Regions from separate parts of the Variovorax sp. OV084 genome, predicted to be linked through region 1. Evidence: predicted binding sites of a transcription regulator. Region 1 holds the regulator's gene; the other holds the start of a gene.
The links. The regulator sigma-54, encoded in region 1, starts transcription at its own class of promoters, with help from an activator protein. The targets are predictions, from matches to a motif close to TGGCANGNAANCTGCTTT.
Positions count from the first base shown of each region.

Region 1 (4,691 bases):
CCTGGCCACGCAGGTCAGCAACCCGAAGACTGCCGTGGTCTACGCCAGCATCTTCGCGGCCTTCCTGCCGCGCGAGGTGCCGCTGGTGCTCGCACTGGCGGTGCCGGCGGTCATCTTCTGCATCGAGACGGGCTGGTACGCCATCGTGGCGCTGGCGCTTTCCTCGGCAGCGCCACGCTCGACCTACCTGCGCTACAAGGTCTGGATCGACCGGGCCGCCGGCGGCGTGATGGGGCTGCTGGGCCTGCGGCTGATCTGGTCGGCCGTGCGCGGCAACTGAGCCGACGCTACAACAGGCTCTCCGGCGTCAGCGGCGCCAGCAATTCGAGCATGGTCCGGTCCCAGAAGCCGGAGTCGGGCTCCTCGCTCAGCACGGTGAGCTTGCCGGCGTCGTCGCTGACCCATTCGATGCGCGACTCGTTGCTGCCCTCGGCAAAGCGCAGCCGGTAGGCGCCCTGCTGCTTGAGCACGTCGATGAGCTTGAGCGCCTGTTGCGCCATCTCGGGGCTGCGGATGAAGAGACCGATCTCGGTGTTGTGCGTCTCCGAGCGCGGATCGAAATTCATCGAGCCGACGAAAAGAATGCGCCGGTCGATCACCGCCGACTTGGCATGCAGCCTGCCTACCGAGGTGCCGAACAGGCCGAGCCGCACGCTGCGCCGGGTGCGCGTGGAGCTCAGTTCGTAGAGGTCGGCGCCGAGCTTGAGCATGTCGGGCCGGTAGCGGCGGTAGGCGGTGTGCACCAGCGGCTCGTCGGTGGCGGCCAGCGAATTGGTGACGACGCTGATCTTCACGTTGCGGCCGCGGATCTCGCGCATCACCTCCAGCCCCGAGGCGCCCGGAATGAGGTAGGGCGAGACGATGGTCACCTCGGAGCGCGCACGGCGCATCTGCTCGACCACGTTGTAGCGCACGCTGTCGACGTCCAGCAGCGGCACGCCGCCGTAGGACGTGGTCTTGCCGATCACGCGCTCGGGCGAATCGGCGTAGGCCTCTGCGGTGGCCCAGATCAGTCCGAGCTTGCCGGCGTTCAGGTCTTCCGCCATCGGGCTGTAGCCAAGCAGGTCGTTGGGCGCGGGCGGCGGCGGTGGTGGCGTGGTGTCGAGGCCGGTGGCGACGTCGAAGCGCTTCTGCAGCTCCTCGCGCGACAGGTCGCTGGCCACCACCGACTGGATCGGCCGCACGTAGATGCTGTTCCAGTACTGGTCGAACAGGCTGCCCAGCCGCGGGATCAGCGCGCCGGTGACGAAGGTGTCGAGGTCGAGGAAGTTCTCCCCCGCCGTGCGCCTGAAATACTGGTTGCCGATGTTGCGCCCGCCCGCCACCGCCATCGCGCCGTCGGCAATGAACAGCTTGTTGTGCATGCGGCGGTTGACGCGGCTGAAGTCGAAGAGCGACGCGCTGAAGCGCTTCAGCAGGCTGCCGCGCCCGGCCGGGAACGGGTTGAACAGGCGCAGCTCCACGTTGGGCGTGGCGGCCAGGCCGAGCAGCAGCTCGTCTTCGCCGGAGGTGTAGAGGTCGTCCATCAGCAGCCGCACGCGCACGCCGCGCTGGGCGGCGTCGCGCAGGGTGCGCATCAGGTAGCGGCCGGTCTCGTCGTTCTCGATCTGGTAGTACTGCACGTCGAGCGTGAGCTGCGCGCGGCGGGCCAGCTGGATACGGGTGTCGAAGGCGAAGTCGCCGCCGGGCATGAGGCGAAAGCCGCTCAGGTCGGGGTCGGGCTGGGAGGCCAGCGCGATCTTGCCGAGCGCGGTGTCGGCTGACACGGCCATGGCCTTGGTGGGCGGGCGCGGCGCCTCGTCGGGCAATGTGGCGCAGCCTGCGAACAGCAAGACCGCAGCCATGACGAAAACCCAATGCCCACAACGCGAAAGCGACGGCAGGCGACGGGTCATCGGTGGCTTTCTACAGGGCCTTGCGCAGGTTGGCGGGCGCGATGCGCAGCGCCTCGCGGTACTTGGCCACGGTGCGGCGCGCGCACTCGATGCCCTGCTCTTTCAGCATCTCGGAGATCTGGCTGTCCGACAGCGGCTTCTTGATGCTCTCGGAGCTGACGAACTGCTTGATCAGCGCGCGCACCGCGGTGCTCGACGCATTGCCGCCGGTTTCGGTGCCCAGCGCCGAGCCGAAGAAGTACTTGAGCTCGACCGTGCCGAAGGGCGTGGCCATGTACTTGGCGGTGGTCACGCGCGAGATGGTCGATTCGTGCAGGCCCAGTTCGTCGGCGATCTCGCGCAGCACCAGCGGGCGCATCGCGAGTTCGCCGTGCACGAAGTAGCTCTTCTGCCGCTCGACGATGGCGTTGCTCACGCGCAGGATGGTGTCGAAGCGCTGCTGGATGTTCTTGATGAACCAGCGCGCCTCCTGCAGCCGCTGCGACAGCGCCTGGCTGCCTTCGCCCTTGTGCGACTTGAGTGCGCCGGCATAGATGTCGTGCACGCGCAGGCGCGGCATCACCTCGGGGTTCAGCATGACGCGGAACTTCACATTGGTGCCGCGGCCCGTCTTGGTGACGATCACGTCGGGAATGACGATGTTGCGCTCGACGTCGACGAAGCGCCGACCCGGCTTGGGCTCGAGCCGCGCGATGATCTGCAGCGCCGAGCGCACCAGCTCCTCGTTGCTGCGGGTGAGCGTGGCCAGGCGCTTGAAGTCGCGGCGCGCGAGCAGCTCCATTGGCTGCTTGCAGATGGCGATGGCGGTCTTGCGGACCAGCTCTTCCTCGTCGGTCTCGTCCTCGCGGGCCAGGGCACGCAGCTGGATGCCCAGGCATTCGCCGAGGTCGCGAGCGCCGACGCCGGCGGGTTCCAGGCTTTGCAGCAGGCCGAGCGCCACCTGAAAGTGATGCACGAGGTCGTCGAACTGGTCGTTGTCGTCGCCGGCCAGGCCCGAGGCCAGTGCGGGCAGCGAGTCTTCCAGGTAGCCGTCGTCGTTGAGCGATTCGATGAGAAAGCGCAGCGCGGCGCTGTCGTTCTCGTTCAGGCGCAGGCTCAGGGCCTGGCGGTGCAGGAAGGACTGCAGCGACTCCTGGCTGCGCGCGAGTTCGGTGGCGTCGGCACGTTCGTCGTCGCCGAGGTTGTTCTGGCGCGCGGGCGCATCGCTGCCCCATTCGCTGTCGTCGGGCGCCATGTCGACGGTGCCGTCGCCTTCCCAGTCGGGCTCGCGCTCGGTGATCTCGGCAGCGGGGCCGTCGGTGTCGGCCGTGGTGGTGGTGCTGGTTTCGGTGGAAGCAGTGGACGCGCTGGCGGCGGGCGAAGCGAAGTCGCTTTCGCCGTCGCCGCTATCGCCGCCGTCGTCGCGCGGCACCGGGGCATCGGCCGTGTCGAGCCCGAATTCCTCGCGCGCCGCTTCTTCAGCCGTGCGCTCGAGGAACGGGTTCTCGTCGAGCATCTGCTCCACCTCCTGGCTCAGTTCGAGCGTGGAGAGTTGAAGCAGCCTGATCGACTGCTGCAGCTGTGGCGTCAACGCCAGATGCTGCGAGACGCGAAGGGATAGCCCTTGCTTCATGGGAACCGCTCCCGCCCTTACATGCGGAAGTGTTCGCCCAAGTACACCCTGCGTACTTCGGCGTTGTCGACGATCTCCGAGGGTGTGCCTTGTGCCAGCACATGCCCGTCGCTGATGATGAAAGCGTGATCGCAGATGCCCAGCGTTTCACGCACGTTGTGGTCGGTGATGAGCACGCCGATGCCGCGCTCTTTCAGGAAGCTGATGATCCGCTGGATCTCGATCACCGCGATCGGGTCGATGCCGGCGAAGGGCTCGTCCAGCAGGATGAAGCGCGGCTGCGTAGCCAGCGCACGCGCAATTTCGACGCGGCGGCGCTCGCCGCCCGACAGCGCGAGCGCGGGCGAATCGCGCAGGTGGTCGACGCGCAGGTCGGCCAGCAGCTCGGCCAGGCGCTCGTCCATGTGCTGCTTCGACAGCGGCGCCATCTTGCCGTTCTCGTCGGGCTCGCTCTGGAGCTCGAGCACGGCGCGCACGTTTTCCTCGACCGTGAGCTTGCGGAAGATCGAGGCTTCCTGCGGCAGGTAGCTCAGGCCCATGCGGGCGCGGCGATGGATCGGCATGTGGGCGATGGGCTCGCCGTCGATGCTGATGTCGCCCGCGTCGGCGCGCACCAGCCCCACGATCATGTAGAACGAGGTGGTCTTGCCCGCGCCGTTCGGCCCGAGCAACCCGACGACTTCGCCCTTCTGCACGTCGAGCGAGACGTCTTTCACGACCGTGCGGCTGCCGTAGCTCTTCTTCAGGCCGCGCGCGATCAGGCGGCTGCCCGGTGCGCCGTTGGCGTCCTGCGTTCCTGCGGTTTCGATCACTTGCGGGTTTCTCCCTGGTCACTGAGCGTGGTGCTCTGGCGCAGGCCCTTGCCGGGTGCGGGCGTGGGCGCCGGCGGCGCCGCCTTCGCGCCGGCCGGAGCTGAGGCACCGGCTGCCGGTGCGGTGGCGGCCTTGGGGGTCAGGATGGTCTTGACGCGCCCGCCCGGGGTGGACGCGTTGACGGCGGTGTTCGGCGGCACAGTGGAACCGTTGACCGTGTAGGTGTCGTTGCTCTGGTCGTAGACAATCAGCGCGCCCTGGCTCTCGTCGTTCGGCGTAGCGCCAAGCAGGCGGCGCATGGTGGCGTTGCGGATGAACTTGACGTTGTCGGCGCGGCTGTCGTACTCGATGACTTCCGACTCGCCCTCGATC
Region 1 is NZ_FOII01000004.1:360,778-365,468, reverse strand. Features, by position in the region: gene BMW87_RS14440 (LysE family translocator) at 1-280, shown strand, start outside; gene BMW87_RS14435 (phospholipase D family protein) at 288-1,895, opposite strand; gene rpoN (RNA polymerase factor sigma-54) at 1,906-3,507, opposite strand; gene lptB (LPS export ABC transporter ATP-binding protein) at 3,525-4,319, opposite strand; gene lptA (lipopolysaccharide transport periplasmic protein LptA) at 4,316-4,691, opposite strand, start outside.

Region 2 (4,691 bases), on a different contig from region 1:
ACGCCCACCGCCACGAAGCTCAGCCAGAAGCCGGCCTGCATCAAGGCCCACGGATCGAGCGCGACCACCACGGCCGCAGTCAGCAGCCACACATGCGGCCAAGGCCAGCGCCGGCCCGTGAGGCGCAGCAGCGCGACCGTCGCCAGCATCCACACAGTGCGCTGCGAGGGCACACCCCAGCCGCTGAAGAGCGCGTAGAGCGTGGCCAGCAGCACGCCGCCTATCAACGCTGCCTGCTGCGCCGGCAAGCGCAGCATCAGCCGCGCGCTGCGCCGCCAGAGCAGGCCGACGACGTGCGCGGCCAGCCAGGCAAACATCGTGACGTGGAGGCCGGAGATCGACATCAGGTGTGCCACGCCCGTGGCGCGGAACACGTCCCAGCCCGAGCGGTCGATGGCGCTCTGGTCGCCGGTGACCAGGGCCGCGATCACGCCCGCCTGCGCGCGGTCGGGCACGCGCTCGAAGACGCCGTCGCGTACGGCTTCGCGTGCGCGTTCGATGGGATGCCACCACGTGCTTGCCACCAGCATTGGCGCCGCATCGCGCGCGCCGGTTCGCACATAGCCGCTGGCATGCAGGCCCTGCTCCCACATCCAGAGTTCGCTGTCGAAGCCATGGGGATTGCGGCTGCCATGCGGCGCCTTCAGACGCACCGTCAGCCGCCATCGCTCGCCGGCGTGCAGGGAGCCGACTGTGCTGGCCAAGGGCGCGCGGCTTTCGGAAGCACGGCTCCACAGGCTCGAGCCTTCGGCATACCAGCCGAGTGCAATGCGATCGGGCACCGCGGGCCGCCCCTGCGCATCCGGATCGGCCCAACCCGCGGACTCGACATCCAGGCGGAACTGCGTTCCAGCTTCGTTTCGCTGGGGCATCTCCGACACCACGCCCGTGACCTGCAGGTCTCGCCCTTCGAGCGCCGGGTCGAGCGCGCCGCTCGCATAGACCGCCGCGCGCCATCCCGTGAGCCCTGCGCCGGCCATCGCGCCGCATAGCAAGGCGATGAGCATCAGGCCCCTGCCCGGCATGCGTCGCCAACACAGGCCGGCCACTGCCACGAACAGCAAGCCGGCGTAGGCCCACGCCGGCCAAAGCACCGCCTGCTGCAACTGCAAGGCCGCTCCCAGCAGCGAGCCACCCAGCGCCGCAAACCCCCACCCTGCGCCCACGGCGCCACCGGACGCACGAAACGGCGTCAACGAAAAACTCCCGAACCCATGATGCAAACCCTCCCCAAAGTCACGCTCAGTGGCGCGTTAATTGCTTGGCATCTGGGCTAGTATGCGTCTCACAAGAGACATCTTTTCGATGCAATCTCGCAGTACTGCACACAAAAACGCATGTCCATTCACGCCGCTCTCCACCACGTCACCCACTACAAATACGACCGCCTGGTGCAGTTGGGCCCACAGGTCGTGCGCTTGCGTCCCGCGCCGCATTGCCGCAGCAACGTCATCTCGTATTCGCTGCGGGTCGAGCCGGCCGAGCACTTCGTCAACTGGATGCAGGACCCGTTCGCCAACTACCAGGCGCGGCTCGTGTTCCCCGAGAAGACGCGCGAATTCAAGGTCACGGTCGACCTCGTGGTCGAGATGGCGGTCTACAACCCCTTCGACTTCTTCCTCGAGCCGCAGGCCGAGAACTTTCCTTTCAAGTACACGGCCTCGCAGGCCGAAGAGCTCGCCCCCTACCTCGTCACCGAAGCTCCCACGCCGCTGCTGCAGGCCTACCTCGACAAGATCGATCGCAAGGAGCAGCGCACCATCGACTTCCTGGTCGGCATCAACCAGCAGGTCCAGCAAGACGTCAATTACCTGATCCGCATGGAGCCCGGCGTGCAGACGCCGGAAGAAACGCTCACCAGCGGCAGCGGCTCATGCCGCGACTCGGGCTGGCTGCTGGTGCAACTGCTGCGCCACTGCGGGCTGGCCGCGCGTTTCGTCTCGGGCTACCTGATCCAGCTCACGCCCGACGTGAAGGCGCTCGACGGCCCTAGCGGCACCACGGTCGACTTCACCGACCTGCACGCCTGGTGCGAAGTGTTCCTGCCGGGCGCAGGCTGGATCGGCCTCGACGCCACCTCGGGCCTGCTGGCCGGCGAGGGCCATATTCCGCTGGCCTGCACGCCCACGCCTTCGAGCGCGGCGCCCATCGAGGGCGGCGTCGACGAATCCGAGGTCGAGTTCGGCCACGAGATGAAGGTCACGCGCATCTACGAATCGCCGCGCGTCACCAAGCCCTACACCGAAGAGCAGTGGTCCGAAGTGCTGGCCCTGGGCGACGCTGTCGACGCGCGCCTGAAGGCCGGCGACGTGCGCCTCACCATGGGCGGCGAGCCGACCTACGTGGCCACCAGCGACCGCGACGCGCCCGAATGGAACACCGACGCCCTCGGCCCCACGAAGCGCGGCTACGCCACCGAACTCGTGCACAAGCTGCGCGCCGAGTACGGCAAGGGCGGCTTCCTGCATTTCGGCCAGGGCAAGTGGTACCCGGGCGAGCAACTGCCGCGCTGGGCGCTGTCGATCTTCTGGCGCGCCGACGGCCAGACGCTGTGGCACGACCCCGAACTGTTTGCCGACGAGCGCTTTCCCACGCACTACACGAGCGAGGACGCGCGCCGCTTCACCACCGTGCTGGCCCACAAGCTCGGCCTGACCGAGCGCTACATCCAGCCCGGCTACGAAGACATCTACTACTACCTCTGGCGCGAACGCCGCCTGCCGGTGAACGTCGACCCCTTCGAATCGAAGCTCGACGACGAACTCGAACGTGTGCGCCTGCGCCGCGTGTTCACGCAGAAGCTCGACGCGGTGATCGGCTACATGCTGCCCATCGAGCCCGGCAATGCGAACGGCGACGCCCCCGCGCTCGCCGGCCCGGCCTGGAAGACCGGCCCCTGGTTCCTGCGCGACGACCGGCTCTACCTGATCCCCGGCGACTCGCCCATGGGCTACCGCCTGCCGCTCGACTCGCAGCCGTGGGCCAGCAAGGGCGACTACCCCTACCTGATCGAACGCGACCCGACCGCGCCACGCGGCGCCCTGCCGAGCGCGGCCGACTACCGTGCGCGCTATGCCGTAGGCACAACCGGCACAGGGGCCGACCTCGGCGCAGTGCCCTATGCCTTCGGCGCACCGCCCGTCGTGCCCGCCTCGCTACGCATGCAGGCGCCGGGCAGTGCCGGCGAAGGCGATGCATCGGCTGCAGCAGCAACTGACGATGCGGACGACAAATCGACCACGCGCCAGCCGCTGCGCGGCGAATCGGCCCACTGGGTCACGCGCACCGCGCTGTGCGTCGAAGTGCGCGACCCGCGCCGGGCCAACGGCCCCTCGGCCGAGAAGAAGGGCAGTGCCTCGGGCGTGCTCTACGTCTTCATGCCGCCGCTCGCGCGCCTGGAGGACTATCTCGACCTGGTTGCGGCGGTCGAAGCCACCGCGCGCGACCTGGGCGTGCGCATCGTGATGGAAGGCTACCCGCCGCCGCGCGACCCGCGACTGAAGATGCTGGCCGTCACCCCCGACCCGGGCGTGATCGAAGTCAACATCCACCCGGCCCACAACTGGAAGGAACTGGTCGACCACACCGAGTTTCTCTACAACGCCGCGTTCGAAACCCGCCTGTCGGCCGAGAAGTTCATGACCGACGGCCGCCATACCGGCACCGGCGGCGGCAACCACTTCGTGATGGGCGGCGCCACGCCCGCCGACAGCCCCTTCCTGCGCCGGCCCGAGCTGCTGGCCAGCCTGCTGCTCTACTGGCACAACCATCCGTCGCTGAGCTATCTGTTCTCGGGCATGTTCATCGGCCCGACGAGCCAGGCGCCGCGCGTGGACGAGGCCCGCAACGACCAGGTCTACGAGCTGGAAATCGCCCTGAAGGAAATCGCGAAGAACCGCGAGATCTATGGCCAGAACATGCCGGCCTGGCTGGTCGACCGCACGCTGCGCAACATCCTGATCGACGTGTCGGGCAACACGCACCGCAGCGAGTTCTGCATCGACAAGCTCTACTCGCCCGACTCAAGCACCGGCCGCCTCGGCCTGCTGGAGTTGCGCGCTTTTGAAATGCCGCCGCATGCGCGCATGAGCATCGCGCAGCAGCTGCTCATTCGCGCGCTGGTCGCCCGCTTCTGGGACGAGCCCTACAAGGCCCCCGTCACCCGCTGGGGCACCGAGTTGCACGACCGCTTCCTGCTGCCGACCTTCGTCAAGATGGACTTCGACGACGTCATCAGCGAGATGCGCCAGGCCGGCTTCGCCTTCGATGCCGACTGGTTCGCGCCGCACTTCGAGTTCCGCTTCCCGCTGGTGGGCCAGATGCAGGCGATGGGCGTGGAGCTCTCGCTGCGCAACGCGCTCGAACCCTGGCACGTGATGGGCGAGGAAGGCTCGGCCGGCGGCACGGTACGCTATGTCGATTCGTCGCTCGAACGCATCGAGGTGCGCGTGACCGGCCTGAACGAGAGCCGCCACGTCATCACCGTCAACGGCAAGGTGCTGCCGCTGCAGCCCACCGGCGTGGTCGGCGAGTTCGTGGCCGGCGTGCGCTACAAGGCGTGGAACCCGCCTTCGGCCCTGCACCCGAGCATCCCGGCCCACGCGCCGCTGACCTTCGACCTGGTCGACACCTGGATGAAGCGCTCGCTGGGCGGCTGCCAGTACTTCGTCGCCCACCCGGGCGGGCGCAAT
Region 2 is NZ_FOII01000015.1:65,822-70,512, reverse strand. Features, by position in the region: gene BMW87_RS27040 (DNA internalization-related competence protein ComEC/Rec2) at 1-1,196, opposite strand, end outside; gene BMW87_RS27035 (transglutaminase family protein) at 1,338-4,691, shown strand, end outside.
Region 2: BMW87_RS27035 (transglutaminase family protein) is a predicted target of sigma-54. The motif match lies at 1,247-1,264, and genes of this name have one in related genera.